DNA from 3 places in the Marinobacter panjinensis genome. Region 1 is predicted to be linked to each of the others. Evidence: predicted binding sites of a transcription regulator. Region 1 holds the regulator's gene; each other region holds the start of a gene.
What was found. Region 1 encodes FliA, which starts transcription of late flagellar genes. Its sites were predicted from a motif close to CTAAAGTTTNNNNNNNNNNNGCCGNTAA; they were not measured.
Positions count from the first base shown of each region.

Region 2: the regulator FliA is predicted to act here: its motif matches at 1,889-1,916, upstream of FDP08_RS14440 (methyl-accepting chemotaxis protein).
Region 3: the regulator FliA is predicted to act here: its motif matches at 1,695-1,722, upstream of FDP08_RS19065 (flagellar protein MotY).

Region 1 covers NZ_SZYH01000001.1:1,173,396-1,177,563, forward strand. Annotated here, with positions in the region: gene FDP08_RS05290 (protein phosphatase CheZ) at 1-634, opposite strand, end outside; gene cheY (chemotaxis response regulator CheY) at 656-1,039, opposite strand; gene FDP08_RS05300 (RNA polymerase sigma factor FliA) at 1,219-1,950, opposite strand; gene FDP08_RS05305 (MinD/ParA family protein) at 1,980-2,792, opposite strand; gene flhF (flagellar biosynthesis GTPase FlhF) at 2,839-4,137, opposite strand.
Region 2 covers NZ_SZYH01000001.1:3,148,416-3,152,583, forward strand. Annotated here, with positions in the region: gene FDP08_RS14425 (outer membrane beta-barrel protein) at 1-128, shown strand, start outside; gene FDP08_RS14430 (thiol-disulfide oxidoreductase DCC family protein) at 133-486, opposite strand; gene FDP08_RS14435 (CHAD domain-containing protein) at 467-1,846, opposite strand; gene FDP08_RS14440 (methyl-accepting chemotaxis protein) at 2,076-3,752, shown strand; gene FDP08_RS14445 (TRAP transporter substrate-binding protein) at 3,855-4,168, shown strand, end outside.
Region 3 covers NZ_SZYH01000002.1:600,851-605,018, forward strand. Annotated here, with positions in the region: gene rnt (ribonuclease T) at 1-498, opposite strand, end outside; gene pyrC (dihydroorotase) at 557-1,594, opposite strand; gene FDP08_RS19065 (flagellar protein MotY) at 1,757-2,686, shown strand; gene FDP08_RS19070 (histone deacetylase family protein) at 2,724-3,650, opposite strand; gene FDP08_RS19075 (bifunctional acetate--CoA ligase family protein/GNAT family N-acetyltransferase) at 3,823-4,168, shown strand, end outside.

The DNA.
Region 1 (4,168 bases):
CATGGCTGGCCATCACCACCAGGCTCAGCAGATGTTCCTCCACCTCTTTGACCAGTGTGGTGACCTTCTGGATGACCTGGCCGGTCAGGTCCTGAAAATCCTGGGCCAGCAGTATTTCCGACAGGTTCTGGTACATCGCGCCGGCATCGGTATTGAGGCTGACAAAAAAGGTATCTATCCGGGCATAGAGTTCGCGGAATTCCGCCGGCGCCATCTCACGGCGGCGCAGCCTCTGCCACTCGTCCCTCAGCTCTGCCGCTTCATCACGAATGGCGCTGGCCCGGGGCATGGCTTCTTCCACCAGGTCCATGGTGCGGTTAGCCGCCTTTCCCGTCATCTGGACCACGTATTCCAAGCGGTCCGACGCGTCGGTCATTTTTGACAGCGCTTCGGACTGTTCATCATTACGCGGATCAACATGAAAGTTGCGAATTGCCTCATGGAGGCTGCGGGTCAGCCGGCCAACCTCGCGGTACAGACTCTGATCCCTTACCTCGCTGAGCTCATTGATCAGTGTCATGGCCCGGGCATACTCTCCGGCATTGACCTGTTCAGCCAGTTCAGCGGCCTGGCTACGGAGCTTTTCCGTAATCTCCGGGTCGAGGCCCTGATGGTTCTTGTCATTTTCGCTCATGGGAGCCCGTCCGACCTCTGATTACTGGATTCGCTCGAAGATCTTCTCAATCTTCTCCTTGAGGACCGCTGCAGTGAACGGCTTGACCACGTAGCCATTCACCCCGGCCTGCGCCGCCGCCACAATCTGATCCCGCTTGGCTTCGGCCGTTACCATGAGCACCGGCAGGGTCTTGAGGTTCTCATCGGCACGGACTTCCTTGAGCAGGTCCAGCCCGGACATGCCCGGCATGTTCCAGTCGGTAACCAGAAAATCGTATTTTCCGCTGCGGAGCATTGGCAGCGCGGTATTGCCATCATCCGCTTCATCGGTGTTGGTAAAGCCAAGATCGCGAAGCAGGTTCTTGATGATCCGTCGCATGGTGGAGAAATCATCCACGATCAGGATTTTCATGTTTTTGTCCAATGGGACCTCCAGTATAAAACGCCCGGAATTCGTTTTTGGCTTCCGGCTCTCAGTCCAGCAAGCCGGCAGATTTACCGCTTATTGTGTTGCCTTTGGGCCGGTTGTAAAGCACCGGTTACCAAAAGGCTACAGTAAAGAATGCTTTGCAACGCTGCACAACGACTGCTACGCGACAGAGGTCACTTCTTCCAGTCAGAGAGCCGACCCCGCAATCTGAGCGCCGCCTGGCTGTGGATCTGGCTCACCCGGCTTTCGCTGACACCCAGAACTGCGCCAATTTCCTTGAGGTTCAGTTCTTCCTGGTAGTACAGACCAAGCACCAGTTTCTCGCGCTCTGGCAGATCGCCAATGGCCGTGGCCAGGTTCTTCCGGAAGTTGTCCGATGTCAGGCCTTCCAGTGGGTTGTCACTGGTCTCTGCTTCGTTTATCGGCAGGTCGCCGGATTCATTGAGCTCATCGAGGCTAAAAAGTCGGCCACTGTTGGCATCGCTCAGTGAGGAGTGGTATTCATCAAGGCTCTGGCCGAGTTCCTCGGCGACTTCCCAGTCCAGGGCTTCACGGCCCAGGCGGTCCTCGACGGCCTTGATGGCTTTGGCAATACGGCGGGAGTTTCTGTGTACGGAGCGGGGAACCCAGTCCCCCTTGCGGATCTCATCCACCATGGCACCGCGGATCCGGATGCCTGCATAGGTTTCAAAGGTAGCCCCCCTGGTGGAGCTGTAACGTTGGGCCGCTTCCAGCAAACCGATCATACCAGCCTGCATAAGGTCCTCAAGCTGGACCGAGGCCGGCAGCCGGGCCATCAGATGAAGTGCGATTTTCTTGACCAGCGGCGCCTGCTCCTCAACAAGCTGTGAGGGCCCCTGCGTGCCGGTCCGGTGGTAGATTCCAAGTTCTTTCGCCAATGTCATGTATCCGGCTTTTCAGTGAAGGATCAAAATCAGACTTCGACGAGCCGCTCCACAAAAAATTCCAGATGCCCCCGGGGCGATTGTGGTAACGGCCAGTTGTCGACTTTATCCGCCAGGCTCTTGATGGCAAGCGATGCCTTGGCACGGGGATAGGCATCCAGCACGGCGCGCTGGCGTTGAACCGCCTTTTTCACGGCCTCGTCGTAGGGCACTATACCCACATATTGCAGTGCTACATCCAGAAACCGCTCGGTCACTCTGGTCAGTTTTTCAAACAGATGGCGGCCTTCCTGCTCGTTACGCACCTGATTTGCCAGAATGCGGAAGCGGTTAGTGCCGTAATCACGGTTCATCAGTTTGATCAGGGCGTAAGCGTCGGTGATGGAGGTGGGTTCATCGCATACGACCAGCAACAACTCCTGGGAGGCTCGCAGGAAGCTGACCACAGAGTCGGAAATACCGGCCGCGGTATCCACGATCAGAACGTCAATCTGGTCGCCCAGTTCGCTGAAGGCATTGATCAGCCCGGCGTGCTCGAGCGAGGACAGCTGGGTCATGCGCTGGGTACCGGAGGAGGCTGGCACAATCCTGATTCCGCCAGGACCGCTGACCAGCACATCGCGCAGGTCGCAGTCACCGGCAATAACATCCTGGATGTTCCGGTTGGCGGTAATCCCCAGCAAAACGTCAATATTGCCAAGACCAAGATCGGCATCAAGCAGCACGACACGCCGCCCTTTCTGCGAAAGGGCGATGCCGAGGTTCACCGCAACGTTACTCTTGCCAACGCCCCCCTTCCCGCCGGAAATCGCAATCACCTGTACCGGATGTGGTTTGCTCATACTGATTCTGATCTCTTGCCACGTTGAACCACAGGCTGTGTTGTTATTAAACAGCGACCGCCTCTTGCTGCTGGAGTTTTTTCAGCCTTTCCACGGCCAGCCGCACCAACGGAATGGGTTCGGCGTGGTGCAGGTCTTCAGGGATCTTCTGGCCGTTAGTGTAATAGGCAACCGGCAATCCCGTTTCCATAACAAATCCCAGCGATTCTCCCAGGGTCAGTGCTTCATCAATTTTTGTCACCACACACCCTGTGAGATTTGCCATCTTATAGCAATGCCAGACGGATTTCATGATGCGTGGCTGACTGGTCGCAGAAACCACCAGATGGGTGCGAATATTGTGATGACTGCGGGCCAGTTCCGTGAGTTGCTCATCGTACCCTTTATCGGTACTGGTCAGGCCTGCAGTGTCAATCAGCACAAGGTGGCGGTCCGACAATTCGTCGAGAATATCATCCAGTGAATGGGTCTCATCCACTACCCGCACCGGGACATTCAGAATACGCCCGAACACGAACAGTTGCTCGTGGGCAGCCACCCTGTAGCGATCCGTAGTCACCAATGCGAGGGAATCGGCGCCGTGGCGCAGTACATAATGGGCCGCAAGCTTGCCGATGGTGGTGGTCTTGCCAGAGCCTGTGGGGCCCACCAGGGCATAGACGCCACCCTCCTCGGGCCACTCGGCTCGGGAGGTTTTTACGCCGGCTGCCAGCATTTTCAGCGACTGTTTCCAGCCATCTTCAAGACGCCCGGCACGATGACGACGAGACAATGAGCCGGCAAGCTCCTGGCCCAGACCGAATTCCTGCAGCCGTTCGGCCAACCGTTGCTGCACCGCATTCACTGCCGTTTTTTCAGGCTCGGCCGTCGCCCGGCGGGCACCAACCAGGTCCCTGAGAGAGCTGATTTCAGCGCGCATCTGGGCCAGTTCACCGGAATAGCCCGGGTTCGCGTTAACAGGCTCTTCCACCGTTAATTCGCTGCCGCCAAAAGCATCGGCCGCCAGACTGGCATAACCCTGATCCGAACCATTATTGCGGCCGCCCGACCCGGAGCGCTTTTCCCGGACTTCCCGGATTCGCTCACGGGAACGGCCAAGTTCATCCTCCAGGCGGCGGTGCTGTTCCGCCTGGAGCTCTGCCAGCCGGGATCCATTGGTGGCTTCCCGTGCTGCATCTCCCAACCGTTGGCGCGCCATATTTTCGTCATAATCCAGCGCTGTCACAATTTCGACGCCACCATCCACACGACGATTGGACAGAATCACTGCATCGGGGCCCATCTGGTCCCGCACCTGGCGCAGCGCCTCTGCCATGCTCTGGGCAAAAAACCGTTTTACTTTCATGATGACTCTTCCTCCCCGGTCAGCGCTACGT
Region 2 (4,168 bases), 2.0 Mb from region 1:
TCACCAGATCTTTGGGTTTGCGTCTGGAATGGGATTATCTGCGGAATATTGGCGATAACATCGGGGATGTCGAGAACTTCGAATCCGACATTCATGTATTCTCGGCCGGCCCTGAGTACCGGTTCTAGATAGTTAAACCTCACAGGTTCCGCAGGCGTATTTCCGATCGTAGCGTTTGTCTGCCCAGCTTTCGTAGATGCGCTCTGCAACGGGGTAAATGACCGGCCAGAGTAACGGCTTGAAAAAAAATCCCAGGCGGGTGTGAGACCAGGCACGCACGTTGGCGGGCAGGCCAATCACCCAATTGCCGTCGCCGGTCAGCAGGTGGAGCCGGCGTAGCAGCGCCTCCCGATCTGGCAGCATACCCTTGCGGTTCTGCTGGGCGTGGATGTCCGCGAACACAAGATCCCCCCGCTGCAGTTTCCTCAGAGTACCGATTTCCTTTGCGCACAAAGGGCACTGGCCGTCATAGAACAGGGTGTCCATCAATACCTCCTAGGGTGAGTATGTCATCTCGCACGCTGGTTTTTTCAGCCGTCAGGCCTGCTATCAGGTCATTCAGTCCTGCTACGGGCTCAAGCATGTCGGGTTCGGTGGCGATACCGTTGCGAAAGGACGTCAGCATATCGATCTGCACGCGCAGATCCTGAAAATCACCGAATCGGTGTTGGCGTTGTTTCAGTTGTCTGAGCATTTTCCGGAACGCAGGTTTGTTCAGCTCGGCCAGGTAGCGTATGCGTTTCAGCAGTTTCCGCAGGCTATGGTAGTCGTCGTCTGGTGCCTGCTGGCTCAGTTGCTGCGTTAACGTGTTGTATTGCTTTATACGCCTGTTCAGCGCTTTCCGGATGTCTGCCGTTGTCAGTTTCCGGGTCTTTTTTTCAAAGTAGTGGGATGTGATGAGCTGGTGCCAGCTGTCCATGTCCTTGCGGTATTTCTTGCCGGCCATTCGCTTGGCGAGCGCGCGGTGCTCAAGGTCTGCCAGGTTGGCGAAATGACTTCTGGCGCCTGAGCTGACCAGCGCCGATTGTGTCTCTGCTTTAAGTTGCCACCGCTCCAGGTCCGCAAGGAATACGTGCAGGTCTCTGAGCTGGCTGGTGGCCCGGGCATGCCTTTTCAGTGCCTTGGTTGCCTTGCGCAGGTCGGAGTCGCCGCCTGTCTCGCTGACGGATTCGGCGATGGCGCGGCTACGCCGGATGGCAATGCGGTACTGGTGCAGGAATTCGTCATCAAAGCCCCGGATAACCCCGGTTTCGAGATCCCGTATGCGCTGGTACTGGTGTTGCAGTGTCTCGGGGATGTGTCGGGTCAGAGGTGTGTCTTCGTTGCCCGGGAGCTTCAGGCGCTTGCGGTTGAATTGCTCATAACTGACATCTTTGGGCGTAAGGAACTGTTTCAGTCGGCCTTTGTTCCGCGCCAGCTTGTGCCAGTTTTTTACCGGCAGTGCTATCTGCATGAAGCCGCATGTCGGAAAACTTTCCGGCGCCTGTTTCAGCAGGTAGCCCGCCAGCTCTTCCAGGGCGGGATTGTGGCCAATCAGGGTGATGCTCTCTTCTTCCTGCCGCTCCCGTAGCCAGTCAATCAGCAACTTGTGGTTAAAGGTGTAGAGCGCAGGTTCTACGTAAGTGTTCCGACGCAAGTCTCCCGGAATAAGTCCATCCAGGGTCTGCTGTGCGCGGGTCGCATTACTACAGAAGATCGGGCCATCCAGAACGCCTGCCGCACGCACCGCTTTACTCATGGGGCCAAGCTGTTTTCGCCCCCTGCTGTTCAGGGGGCGCTGGTGATCACCGAGGCTGTCATCGGCCCAGCTCGATTTGGCATGTCGAATCAGATACAGGTATTTCATCCGCGCCTCTGAACAGGAGCCAGGCCTTTCGTCTAAATCCGGTTCAAGCCCTTCAGCTATTGGCCGATAACCCTTTAAACACGAAATGCCGGGACGCTAACGAATTGCGGCATGGAAGTACGAGGATGCAGCCTGCCTGTTTACGTACGTTTTACAAACTGGAACACACCCGGGCGCACCATTGTGGATAATTGCGCACAGTATCCAACATTTTTCGGAGTAATAACCAATGAACTTACTGAGCCGGCTACGCATTCGTTCCCGTCTGTTGCTGGGCGTTCTTGTTCCGGTAATGATTACGGCGGCGACCCTTGCCTGGATTACCGTTGCCCAGATAAAGAGTGGCGGCGAGGCCGAGCTTGAGCGACTGGAGGCCAGCCTGCTGGACTCGCGCAAGGAAGGATTGAAAAGCCTGGTAGATGCAGCCCGCTCGGTGGTTCTGGAAGCCAAGAATGATCCGGACCTGTCAGACAGGGAAGCCCGTGAAGCGGCCAGGAACCGCCTGCGTTCCATAAGGTTTGAAGGCGGCAACTATGTGTTTGCCTACGCCCGTGACCTGGAAAACCTGGCTTATGCGCCGGATCCTTCCCGGGAAGGGCCTACCACCAATCCGGATGTGCGGAAACTGATACGGTCACTGTTCGATGCGGCAGAGGGCGATGGCTATTTTGGTTATGACTGGCCCAATCCGGCGTCCGGCGAGGTTGAGCCCAAGGTGTCCTTTGCCACCATCATTCCGGATTGGGGCTGGATGATTGGCACCGGCGTTTATGTCACCGATATTGAAGAAGAAATCGCCACAGCCCGGGCCGATATCGAACAGGAAATCGCCGAGACTCTGGGCTTTATTGTACTGGTAACCGTGATTGTGGTGATCATTGCCCTGTTGATCGGTGTCTTCGTTGGCCGCACTGTCACCAACCCGCTGAATCGGGTTATCGCCCTGATGAAGGACATTGCCGAGGGTGAGGGTGATCTCCGCCACCGCCTCCCAGACGAAGGTAGCGATGAACTGGCGGAGCTGGGCCGCCGATTCAATGCCTTTATCGTGAAAATCCAGGACACCATACGGGAAGTGGGTGCGACGACCGATCAGGTTGCGTCTGCCGCTGAAGAGCTCAGCCGCGTTGCCACGGAAACCCGGGCATCGGTTCAGGAACAGGGCTCGGAGACCGACCAGATTGCCTCGGCCATCAACGAAATGGCCGCGACCATTCAGCAGATCTCCGGCAATGCCAACGAAGTGGAAAGTGCCGCTTCCGATGCCGACAAGCTGGCCCGGGATGGCGGTGAGACCATTGCCAACGCCCAGTCTTCGGTCAACCAGCTTTCGGACGAAATTGAAGCAAGCTCTACCCGCATCAGTAACCTGGCCGAAAAGACCGACGAGATCACCCAGGTGCTGGATGTGATCCACGCGGTTACCGACCAGACCAACCTGTTGGCACTCAATGCCGCCATTGAAGCTGCGCGTGCCGGCGAGCATGGCCGTGGTTTCTCGGTAGTTGCCGATGAGGTACGGCAGTTGGCCAAGCGCAGCGCGGAATCCGCAGACCAGATTCGTGGCATGATCGATGGCTTCGTGACCGAGTCCCGCGCAGCCGTTGAGCGGATGGACGCCTCCCGCAGCCGTTCCACTGAAACGGTCGAGCGGATCAACCACGCCACGGATGCCTTGCGGACCATCGAAAAATCCGTGGGGCATATCCACGATCAGGTCACCCAGATTGCCACGGCGGCTGAGCAGCAAAGCCAGGTGGCCGAGGAAATCAATCAGAACGTAGTGCGTATTGTGGATGCGGCTCAGCGCAGCGATACCGGTGTTACCCAGACCAACGAAGCCAGCCACGAGCTTGCGCGGCTGGGTGAGAACCTGCGGGATCTGGTGGGGCAGTTCAAAGTATAAAACCTTTGCTATCGGCCGGTTGACGATTGGCGTCAGCCGGCCAGCAAGCTATGATGTGAGCCGTATGTTCCAACTCCAATAATAACGGAAAAGGGCTCGCTTATGTTTTCTTTCAAACCCCTCCTGACTGCCCTGGCTCTGATGCTGTCTTTGACAAGCACATCACTGCTGGCGCAAGAAACCTACACTATCCGCCTTGCTGAAACCTGGGGGCCTAACTCCCCGATCCTGGGCGAAACACCGCGCAACATGGCGGCCATGGCCGAAAAGATGTCCGGTGGCCGCCTGCAGTTCCGCATCGATTCCTCGAATAAGCACAAAGCACCGTTTGGCATCTTCGACATGGTGAAAGCGGGCCAGTACGACATGGGGCACACCGCCTCCTACTACTACAAGGGCTCGATTCCTAACGCCAT
Region 3 (4,168 bases), on a different contig from region 1:
CGCCAGTACGGTGTGGCCGTAAGCAAGCCCGGCCAGGGTTGCGGTATCAAACGTGGAAAAGGGGTGGAACGGGTTGCGGCGGATATCCGCACGCAGGGCAGCGGCGAACACGAAATTGTGATCGAAGGTGGCGTTATGGCCTACCAGCACGGCCCGCTTGCAGTCGTGGGCTTTGACCGCCTTACGAATCGGCCCGAATATCTCGCTCAGGCCCTCGCGCTCGGGAACCGCTTCCCGCTCGGGGCTCCAGGGGTCAATGCCGGTGAAATCCAGGGCTGACTGTTCCAGGTTGGCGCCTTCAAACGGATCAATCTGCTGCAGGTGGGTTTCTCCGCGGATCAGCCAGCCGTCTTCATCCATGGTGATTATGACAGCGGCAATTTCCAGCAGGGCATCCCGCTCGGGATTGAATCCGCCCGTTTCCACATCCACCACAACAGGCAGGAATCCGCGAAAGCGGCGGGACATGGGGTGGCGTTCTTTGTTTTCGTCAGTCACTTGAACTCCCGGAGTTTCTGGCCAGCTCCACCGGCCTGGTATAGGAACAGGTGTTGTATCAGTTCTGGGCGAGGCGCCATCTCAGGCTTTCACCCGCTTTCAGCGGGACGATGGTGCCATCTGCCAGGGGCAGCTCAGCGGGCATTTCCCAGCTTTCCCGCACCAGGGTTATGGTGTCGGTGTTTCGTGGCAGCCCGTAAAAATCGGCGCCGTTGAAACTGGCAAAGGCTTCCAGCTTGTCGAGAATGCCCAGGTCTTCGAAGATCTCTGCGTACAGTGAAATGGCGCTGTAGGCGGAATAGCAACCGGCACAGCCGCAGGCGGTTTCTTTCCGGCCCTTTGAATGCGGTGCCGAGTCGGTACCCAGGAAGAAGCGCCGGTCGCCGCTGACGACCGCATCCAGCAATGCCTGTTGGTGCCGGTTACGTTTGAGAATCGGCAGGCAGTACAGGTGAGGGCGAATGCCGCCTACCAGCATATGGTTGCGGTTGTACATCAGGTGCTGGGGGGTGATGGTGGCACCCAGGTTGTCACCCTCGTGATTGCGGACGAATTCGGCCGAGTCTGCTGTGGTGATATGCTCAAGAACAACCCGCAGCGAGGGAAAGGCTTCAAGTGTCGGCGCCAATACCCGCTTCAGGAAAATCTTCTCCCGGTCAAAGATATCGATGTCCTGATCAGTCACTTCACCGTGGACCAGCAACAGCATGCCACAATCCTTCATGGCTTCCAGTACCGGGTAGATATTGCGGATATCAGTAACACCGGAATCGGAATTGGTGGTGGCACCGGCAGGGTAGAGCTTTGCGGCAACCACCCCCGCCGCTTTGGCGTCGCGGATCTGGTCCGGTGTAGTGCTCTCTGTCAGGTACAGCGTCATCAGTGGGTCAAAGTCATAACCCCTGGCGGCGTCCAGAATCCTGTCGCGGTAGGCCATCGCCTGTTCCGCATCGGTTACCGGTGGCACCAGGTTGGGCATGATAATGGCGCGGCGAAAGCAGCGGGCGGTGGCTGGCACTACGTCCTTGAGAATGCCTCCGTCCCGTACGTGAAGATGCCAGTCATCCGGGCGGGTAATGGTGATCTGATTGGTCATTGACGGTTTCCGGCTTGCCGGGGCGTTTGGTGTGGGGGCCCCTGAAAAATTCTGGCGGAATTATATCAGAAGCCGTCATCGATTGTTTCAGGCCAGAACCCTAAAGAATGCATTGTGGCGGCCGTTAAGTAACCAGTGAACTTTCTTTGACGGACTGATGGTATGGCACGAATTCCAGCCTTCCTGCGTAGTGCAGTGATCTCTAGTGCATGTAGTGCATGCTGCTTACTGGTTGCCGCCAATGCGGCCCAGGCCGCCACCTATGGTGCCGGTATCGAGAACAGCCAGTGGTACCTGTCGGAGTCTGTCTTCGAATGCACCCTGGTGCACCAGGTGCCGGGTTACGGCCGTGCCATATTCCGTCATCGGGCCGGCGAATCCCTGTCCTTTTTCCTGGAGTCGGAAACGCCGGTGATGCGCCCTGGCCGGGGCATGCTGGTTGTAGAGGCTCCATCCTGGCGCCCGGGAATAGCGCCCCGCTCCCTGGGGCGGGTAAACATAGACGACGGTCGTCGCCCGGTGTCACTGGATTCACGCCAGGCCATGAACATGGTTCAGGGCCTGCTGGAAGGGATGGACCCAACGGTGACCCGGGAGTCCTGGTACGACGGCAGCCCGGTTCGTGTGAAGGTCTCCAACATCAACTTTGCCGGCCAGTTTTCAGGCTACCGTTCCTGTACTTCCGGTTTGCTGCCGGTGAACTATGACCAGATCAAGCGTTCCCGTATCCCGTTTTCAGCCGGCAGTACCAGTCTTTCTGGGGCCGACAGGCAGCTTCTGGATAACATAGTGGCTTACGTTCAGGCAGATTCCACAGTGGAACGGATTTTCGTGGACGGTCACACGGACAGCAGTGGCAGCCGTATCAATAACCGCGCACTGTCCGAAGAGCGGGCCAATGTGGTGGCGGATTACCTGATCGGGGAGGGTGTTGATACCAACATGGTGACGGTCAGGGCCCATGCGGATCAGTACCAGGTGTCAGGCCGCCCGGCGGATAACCGACGCACCACTATCCGTCTGCAGCGGGAAGGGGAGCGGCCGGATCTGCAGCAGGCCAATGGCTATGATGCCGCAACACCCAATACCTGACCGCTGGCACCTGAGGCGCCGGTAGTGAATTCAGCAATCAGCGAATTGAATTGAGCACTTCAAGGTGCGCATTCACGCTTTCTGCCAGCGCCTTCAGATGATACCCCCCTTCAAGTGTTGAGATGATCCGGTCATTGGCGGAGTCAGCGGCTATGCTGGTGATCATCTCTGTCAGCCAGCGATAATCTTCCACTTCCAGGTTCAGTTCCGCCATGGGGTCCAGCCGGTGGCCGTCGAAACCGGCGGAAATCAGTACCAGCTGTGGGCGGAAATCCTGTAGCCGTTTCACCCAGGCGGCTTCCACCGTTTTACGATATTCGTCGGCAGAGGTCCCGGCCTGGATGGGGGTGTTAATAATGTTCTCAGCCTGCCGGTGTACATGTGAGTGGGGATAGAACGGGTGCTGAAAACTGGAGCACATCAGAATGCGCTCATCACCGCCCACGATATCGACGGTGCCGTTGCCCTGGTGGACATCAAAATCAATGATGGCTACCCGTTCCAGGTGGTGGAAATTCAGGGCGCGCATCGCAGCCAGGGCAATGTTGTTGTAGAAACAGAAACCCATGGATTTACTGCGCTCGGCATGGTGCCCCGGTGGCCGGGCACACACGAATGCATTGGTGAGCTGACTGCTGAGAACCATGTCGACCGCTTCAATGCTGGCGCCGGCGGCCAGGCGGGCGGCCCGCAGGGTATCCGGCATCATCGCGGTGTCGGGGTCGGTATAGACCCGCCCCCTGGTGGGCTGCATCAGCTCCAGTTGATGCAGGTAGCGCTCGGGATGAACGGTCAGCAACTGGTCCCGCGTGGCTTCATCCGGCCTTACCCAGTCCAGTTCCTGCTCCATGCCGGTATCTGCCAGGTAACTGATAATGGCCGCAAGCCGTTCCGGGGACTCCGGATGCTCTGCCCCCATGGTGTGTTTCATGCAATCGTCGTGAGAGAAAAATCCCGTAGTCATGCTGATCCCGAACGCTCTGGTTATGCTTGTATTTTGTTCAATATTATCAGGGATACGGTAGCCCTGCCGTGTTTCTTTGGTCTTATGGTGTCGATAGACATTTTACATCACCAGACAAGCGCCTAAGATAGGGTGTACATCCGCCCGGTCGATCCGCAGCAAGGAGTAAAGCTTGAGCACCCGATACCTGGAAAGCCTTTTCAACCCCTCTTCCATAGTGGTTATCGGGGCCTCGGAGCGGGCAGATAACCTGGGTGGTATGGTGCTGCGGAACCTCATGGGCGGTGGTTATCCCGGCCAGCTGCTGGTGGTCAACCAGAACGATTATGACAACGTACACGGCGTGCCCTGCGTCCGGAAAGTGGCCCGTATGGAGTTCAGCCCGGACCTGGCCATTGTCTGTACGCCCCCGGACACCGTGCCAAAGGTGATCAAGCGCCTGGGGGAGGCCGGTGTCCGTACCGCGATTGTGATGACCGGTGGCATGTCCCGTAGCCACAGCAAGACCGGCCAGCCGT